2 regions of the Agrobacterium sp. 22-226-1 genome follow, and region 2 is predicted to be linked to the other one. Evidence: predicted binding sites of a transcription regulator. Region 2 holds the regulator's gene; the other holds the start of a gene.
What was found. Region 2 encodes PhoB, which activates phosphate uptake and scavenging genes when phosphate is short. Its sites were predicted from a motif close to TGTCATNNANCTGTCAT; they were not measured.
Positions count from the first base shown of each region.

Region 1 (3,689 bases), on a different contig from region 2:
CGAGATTACCGTCAAAACGGCCGGCCATATTGGCCAGAACATAGCGGAGATTGGCGCGGGGCGTGACGTGGAAACGGGTGAGCCAGGCTTGCAGAAGGGTGCGGAACCACTTCGGCAATTGTTCCTGCTGGCCGAAATCGACGATATGCAGCGAGCCGCCGGGTTTCAGCGCCGTGAGCGCCTGTTCGATCGCCTTTTCCCAGTCCGGTATCATCGACAGGGCATAGGGGATCATGACGCGGTCGAAGCCGTCGGGCTGGCCGAATTCGGAGGCGCGAAAAGCGGTGGCATCGGCCACGCGCAGAATGGGGCGTTCCGCCTTGCCGGCGAAATTCTCGGCTGCGGTCAGCAGCATTTCGGCGGAAATGTCGAGGCCGAACAGTCTTGCCTGCGGAAACTTGCGGCTGGCCAGCAGCAGGTTGCGGCCGGTGCCGCAGCCGACTTCCAACAGCGTGCCGCCTTTCGGCACATCGAGGCCGGAAATGGTCCGGTCACGGCCGAGAAGGTAATATTTGCGGGTGATATCGTAGATATGCCGCTGGTGGCGATACATGCGGTCCATCAGGCTCGCATGCGCGCTGTCTGCAAGGCCCACATTCTCGCCGATGGTTTTCATGCCATAGCCCTCTGATAGATATGGAAGCCACCGTAGATGGCCGAGCGGTCCATGGCGTTGAGCTCGTTGGAGCGCTCTTCGAGATAGACCCACTGGTTGCGGATGTCAGGCGAAAGCCGGCCTTCGATGACGCTCTTTTCGGCCGCGGTGCGGAAGATGACGCGCGCACTGGGCGCGGCGGTGCGGCTGATCTGCGACCACAATTCGTTGAGCTGGGTGTCCGTCATCCAGTCCTGCGCATCGAGGAGGATATAACGGTCGACGGCGCTTGCCGGCTTTCTGGACAGAAGCTCGGTATAGGTGGCGTGGTGAACCGCGACGCGGGCGGTGTTGTTGCGGATCGTCTCGTAATATTCCGGCTTGAGATAGGCGGGCAGCGCGCCCTCATGCGGTTCGGGATAACGGCGCGCAAAGGCCTGCCAGGCGAAATAATTGTCGCTGAGCGGGAAGTTGCAGGCGAGCTTTTCCAGCCGCTCCTTCAGCACGGATGCAACCGTGCCATTGGCGGAAAGGCTGGCCAGTTCGTCATATTGCCGGGGCGGAATGCCGAGGCCGAACAGCGAGCTTTTGCGCTTCGTCAGCCAGCGCACCACCGGCTTGTCGAACAATGGCGCCACCTTGCTGTCGAAAAACTGGCGCTGTTCGTCCAGCGTGCGGGTTTTGGCCATTTCGGTGAGCTTCACGCCGTGCAGCCGGGCCATGAGATGGCCGGCGCCGATGAAGCGGCCGAGCAGGCCGGTGCGATAGATATTCCTGTCGAAGACAGAGATGCGGCGGCGGCCGGAAAGGGTGCGCTTCGACCAGTAAGCCTTGGTCGTGGCGTCGAGATGCTCGGCGATGAAGCGGTCGTAGCCGTGGCTGTTGCTGTGCGTATTGGCGCGGCCGAAGTGGCGCACCACGTCCTGATGGGCGGGCAGATGGCGGAAGGCGGCGAGCTTCAGCTTGTTCAGCGCGATGTGGTGCGGGTTGAGGTCCACGACATCGATGCTGGCCGGATTGCGGGAGAGATAGGCCAGCATGTTGCAGCCGCCCGAGCCGATGGTGACGATGCGATGACCTTCGCCAAGCTCCATCGCTTCCATGTCGATTTCCGGGTCTTCCCATATCTGCGGATAGACGAGGCCGGAAAAGAGGACGCCGAAGAAGCGCTCGGACAGACCGCTTTTGGAGAGTGCCTTGTGCTGGAGCAATGCGGACTTCAGTTTCGTGTTCTTGCTGAAGCCGGTCTTGGGTGCCGCACTCGTCATATGTTCACCTCTCAGTCGATTGAGAGGCGTCTACAGCCGTGACACTACAATTTGATGACAGGGGCTGTGGGCAAAGCGGGGGAATAGGGGTGTCGGTGGAAAACCAGCCCGCGCCGCCCAATCAGGATGACGAAATGAAAACACCCGGCGGCTTGAGAAAAGCCGCGCGGTTGCATTCGCATAACGGAGCGGAGGCAATCACTTGCGCAGAACGTGCAGCATGCCCTTGCGCTTGGCGTCGTAATAATAACCGCGCGCATAAAGCCGGACCGCGTTGTCGCGGTCGTTGCCGGCCACAACCCATGCGCCGCGCAGATATTTGACGGCGTATTTGAGGTTGGTTTCGGCATCGAAAAGGCCGGAGGCGGGGCCATCGAAGCCCATGGAGCGGGCCGTGGCGTGCCGGATCTGCATCAGGCCGAAATTGCCGCTGCTATAGGCGCCGGGATTATATCGGCTCTCGCGCTGCACGACGCGGTGAACCAGATCTTCCGGCACATCATACATGGTGGCGTATTTGGTAATAAGGCCGCTCAGCTTTTCACGTCCGGCCGGGGCGGAATTGAGCGGCGCCGTCATCGATTCGTTCTGGCGGATGGCGGCCAGCGCGGCATTGGTGGGGCCGGCGGCATAGGCCAGAACCGTGCTGTCCGGCTTCGGCAGCGGAATGACTTTGCGTTCCGCCGTCAGTTCGGTGCCGATGGAGGGCGAGCCGGGCGGCGGCGGTGCAGGCGGGAAGCTGCCCTTGACGGCAACCACCTGCGGCAGATCGGCGGCGGCATTATGGGCAGCCGGCTTGGCCACCACGTCAGCCGTTTCGATGGCTGTGGCCGCCGGAGTGGCGCTTGTCGGTGCGAGCGCCGTGGCCGTGGTCGGCGCAGATGTCGTCACACCAGCTTGGGCGACTTCGTTCTGTTGCGGTTGCATCTGGGCGGTGATGGCTGCGGCTGCAGCAATTTCAGAAGCCGGCGGCAGCGCCACGCGTCCGCCCTTGACGGCGACTGCGGTGGGAAGTGCTGCAGGCTGGGAAGGGGTTGCGGTTTCGGCGGTCTGCACCGTTGCTGCTGCTACCGGGGTCGCGCCCGCTGCTGCTTCGGCCGTTGCCGGCTGCGCCGATGTTTGCGCAGGAGTGGTCGCCGGATTGACCGTTGCGATCTTCGGGCCGTTCGGCCCTTCCTTGGCGGTATATTCGACGCTGGTGCATGCGCTCAATGCCAGTGCCAGACCCACGGTGGAAGACAGAAGAAGTGCACTTCTTCCGCGGAATTTTCCCGAATTTCGCATGTTGCCGCCTTCGTTATGCCTGTCTTTCGATACCCCCGCGTCGAGCGAAGCAGGCAGTGTCCCGTCGCGCCTTCATTAACCTATTGTAAGGATAGCGGCAAGCCGGGACGTTTCTCCCCGGCTTTCGGGCGGTTTTTCAGGCCGCGATGCGCCTGTATCCGGCGCTGACGGCGCGGCCGGAAATGAAGTGGGTGCGGTATTTCGGCCGGATTTTTTTATCGCCCGACATGCGGCGCACCATCGCCAGAGTAGGCCCGGCAAACAGCGCCTGCGCGGTCAGAATCACCAGCACCAGAAGCAGGATGGCGGCCTGCGCCATGGCAAGCGTTTCAATTGCATTGCCGGAGGTGGACACGAATTGCGGCAGCAACGCCAGAAAGAAAGCGAAGTAGCGCGGGCGCAGGGCGGCAATGGCGTAACAATCGCGGAAAATACCGCTCCAGGATTTGCCCGGCAGGTTGTCATTATCGGCATTGGCGGCCTGGGCGGCAGGTGTGGCGAAGGTCCACAGGAGAAACAGCATCAGCCAGCCAATGCCGGCC
Region 1 is NZ_JBNWCP010000004.1:92,842-96,530, forward strand. Features, by position in the region: gene ACQZ5K_RS08480 (class I SAM-dependent methyltransferase) at 1-616, opposite strand, end outside; gene ACQZ5K_RS08485 (DUF3419 family protein) at 613-1,863, opposite strand; gene ACQZ5K_RS08490 (transglycosylase SLT domain-containing protein) at 2,062-3,147, opposite strand; gene ACQZ5K_RS08495 (LysE family translocator) at 3,284-3,689, opposite strand, start outside.
Region 1: ACQZ5K_RS08485 (DUF3419 family protein) is a predicted target of PhoB. The motif match lies at 1,907-1,923, and genes of this name have one in related genera.

Region 2 (3,689 bases):
CGACGTGAACCTCAACGTTCGGGAAAATACGGTGACCGCGCTTATCGGCCCGTCCGGCTGCGGCAAATCCACCTTCCTGCGTACCCTGAACCGTATGAACGACACGATTGACGGTTGCCGGGTCACCGGCAAGATCACGCTCGACACCGACGATATCTACGATCAGGCGATTGACGTCGTGGAATTGCGCGCCCGCGTCGGCATGGTGTTCCAGAAGCCGAATCCCTTCCCGAAGTCGATCTACGAAAACATTTCCTACGGCCCGCGCATCCATGGTCTCGCCCGCAACAAGGCGGATATGGACCAGATCGTCGAGCAGAGCCTGCAGAAGGCGGGTCTCTGGAACGAGGTTAAGGATCGTCTGCACGAATCCGGCACCGGTCTTTCCGGCGGTCAGCAGCAGCGTCTGTGCATCGCACGCGCAGTTGCCGTCAGCCCGGAAGTGATCCTGATGGACGAGCCCTGCTCGGCTCTCGACCCTATCGCGACCGCAAAGGTCGAAGAATTGATCCACGAGCTGCGCACCAATTACACCATCGTCATCGTCACGCACTCCATGCAGCAGGCGGCGCGTGTTTCCCAGCGCACGGCCATGTTCCATCTTGGTCATCTTGTCGAGGAAAACGAAACCGACAAGATGTTCACCAATCCGGATGACCAGCGCACGCAGGATTACATCATGGGCCGCTTCGGCTGATCCCGGCCGGCGCTTTATCGAAACCGTACAAGACTGGTGCTTCTGCCGTGCCCGCTTCCGGGTACGCGCATGCAGGCCAAGCCGGAGGACTAGACCATGACACAGACAACGACCCATTCGCACATCGTTTCCGTTTATGACGATGAATTGAAGTTTCTGACGCGCCGCATCGCCGAAATGGGCGGTCTTGCGGAGCAGATGTGCGCCGACGCCGTGCGTGCGCTCGTCAATTCCGATGCCGCGCTCGCCCAGAAGGTCATTTCCGACGATGCGATCCTCGACCACGCCGAGCGCGAGATCGGCGACAAGGCCATCGTCACCATCGCCAAACGCCAGCCGATGGCGGCAGACCTTCGCGAGATCATTGGCACGCTGCGTATCGCCGCTGACCTTGAGCGTGTCGGCGACCTTGGCAAGAACACCGCCAAGCGTGTGATTGCGGTTGCCGGCACCGGCGTGCCGCGCAAGCTTGCCCGTGGCATCGAACACCTGTCGGAACTGGCGCTGGTGCAGCTCAAGGAAGTGCTGGACGTCTATTCCACGCGTTCCGCCGAGAAGGCCAATGCCATTCGCGAGCGCGACGAGGAAATCGACGCCATGTACACGTCGCTCTTCCGTGAGCTTCTGACCTATATGATGGAAGATCCGCGCAATATCACCACCTGCACGCATCTCCTGTTCTGCGCCAAGAACATCGAGCGTATCGGCGACCACGCCACCAATATCGCCGAGACGATCTATTACATGACCACCGGCAGCCAACCGGAGGGCGAACGTCCGAAGGACGACAGTTCCAACACGCTCGGTTCGGTGACCGAGTAACAGACAGGCAACGGCTTGCGGAGTTAGTATATGGTGCCCAAGATTGCAGTTGTGGAAGACGAGGAAGCGCTGAGCGTCCTGCTTCGTTACAATCTCGAGGCTGAGGGATATGACGTCGACACGATACCCCGTGGAGACGAGGCAGAAATCAGGCTGCAGGAACGTATTCCGGACCTCCTTATCCTGGATTGGATGCTTCCCGGCGTTTCCGGTATCGAACTGTGCCGTCGGCTCAGGATGCGGCCGGAAACCGAGCGCCTGCCCATCATCATGCTGACGGCGCGCGGCGAAGAAAGCGAACGGGTTCGCGGTCTTGCCACCGGCGCGGACGATTATGTCGTCAAGCCGTTTTCGACGCCGGAACTCATGGCCCGCGTCAAGGCCATGCTGCGTCGGGCCCGCCCCGAGGTTCTGTCTTCGGTGCTGAAATGCGGGGATATCGAACTGGATCGTGAGACCCATCGCGTTCACCGCAAGAGCCGCGAAGTACGCCTCGGCCCGACGGAATTCCGCTTGCTGGAATTCCTGATGACCTCTCCCGGCCGGGTGTTTTCCCGCTCGCAGTTGCTGGATGGCGTCTGGGGTCACGATATCTATGTGGATGAACGTACCGTCGACGTGCATGTCGGACGTCTGCGCAAGGCGCTCAATTTTTCGCACATGCAGGATGTCATCCGCACCGTGCGCGGCGCCGGATATTCAATGGAAGCCTGAGAAAACCGAAACCGATGGTTTCACCCGGGATAAATTCCCCCCAAATCAGAAGGAACGGTGTCGGGCCTTTCGATTTTGAACCTTCCGCACATGCGTATCCTTGTTCTTTTGAAGGCGATAGAAGGTCCGCTGAAAGCCGGATTGCGCGGTGAAACCTGACGGGAGGAGGGCGCGGCACGTCGCCGACAAATTCTGAGCATTTGCCGCAAGGGCCCATCGCGGCTTCACATCCGGAGAATGCGCAAGAACAGGGATTGGGAGCGCCTCTTAAACAACGTGGGCTCCGCGTTTGAACCACTTTGGATTCCGCCATAAAAAAACGGGCCCGAAGGCCCGTAGTTTTTGAGTGTCGAATGCGTGCCGCAACACTCAAGCCTTGCGACGCTCGCTTACCGGCTGGTAGGCAAGCTTTGCATGGAACTTGCAATAGGGCGAAGATTCCAGTGCTTCACAACCGCAGAAATGGAAATCATCCTTCAGCGGATCGCCGACCGGCCACTTGCAGGTGCGCTCCGTCAGTTCCGTCAGCGTCAGGCGGCGGGAAATCGGCGTAACGACATTTTTGGAGGGAACGTAATCGAGAACTTCGGCGGTCTCGATATCGATCTCCTCGTGCAGCGCCGTTGCCGCGCTCGAGCGGTTCAAGGCGCGTGCAGGTGCTGCGCTGACGCGGGTCGCGAAATTCGTCGCGCGCGGGGCAGGGGCAGCGGTGCGCTTGGGCGCGGAACGCGCCGAAGTAACCGGGCCGCCGGCCTTCACGCGTCCCGGCAGGTTGAGGCGATGGACCTTGCCGATGACGGCATTGCGGCTCACGCCGCCCAGCTGCGCTGCTATCTGGCTGGCGCTAAGCCCCTCGGACCACAATTTCTTGAGTTTTTCGACTCGTTCGTCTGTCCAGTTCATGCCGCTTCTCCGCTTGTCGCGTATAATGTCGGCAGAATCCCTCTCCGCCTCGCGGGCGTGCCGCGAGCGTGGTTTCTGCCTGATTTTTGGTGACTAGTTCCGCCGCAATGCAGTCTAGTAATTAGCGATTAACCTAGTGCCACGCAGACTCCGTGGCAAGAGTCGCGGGAATCATCTCGAATCGATTTTCCGGTTTTCCCCAACTTGCTGGCGAGTTGAGTCTGAAAGGCAACACCTTGGGCCTCATCCGCCGCCACCTACTAGGGCTTGAGAAGCCCGGGAAACGCGGACTTTTGTTGACATCGGCAGGCGAAGTGACAATAGTGCCCCTGCCGCCGCGAGGCGGCATTTTTGATTTTCAGGCAAGGGATAACCCCGAAAGCCTATTGACAACCGTCTGACAGCGCATCCGCGCAAGGAGTGATACAGCCATGGCCGAAGCCGCCGCGCCATTGTTCGATACGTTTGCAAGAGCCCCCCTGCGCTTCGAGCGAGGCGAGGGCGTCTGGCTGTTCACGGAAAGCGGCGAACGATATCTGGATTTTGCAGCCGG
Region 2 is NZ_JBNWCP010000001.1:356,110-359,798, forward strand. Features, by position in the region: gene pstB (phosphate ABC transporter ATP-binding protein PstB) at 1-697, shown strand, start outside; gene phoU (phosphate signaling complex protein PhoU) at 794-1,519, shown strand; gene phoB (phosphate regulon transcriptional regulator PhoB) at 1,550-2,233, shown strand; gene ACQZ5K_RS01780 (GcrA family cell cycle regulator) at 2,603-3,136, opposite strand; gene ACQZ5K_RS01785 (acetylornithine transaminase) at 3,568-3,689, shown strand, end outside.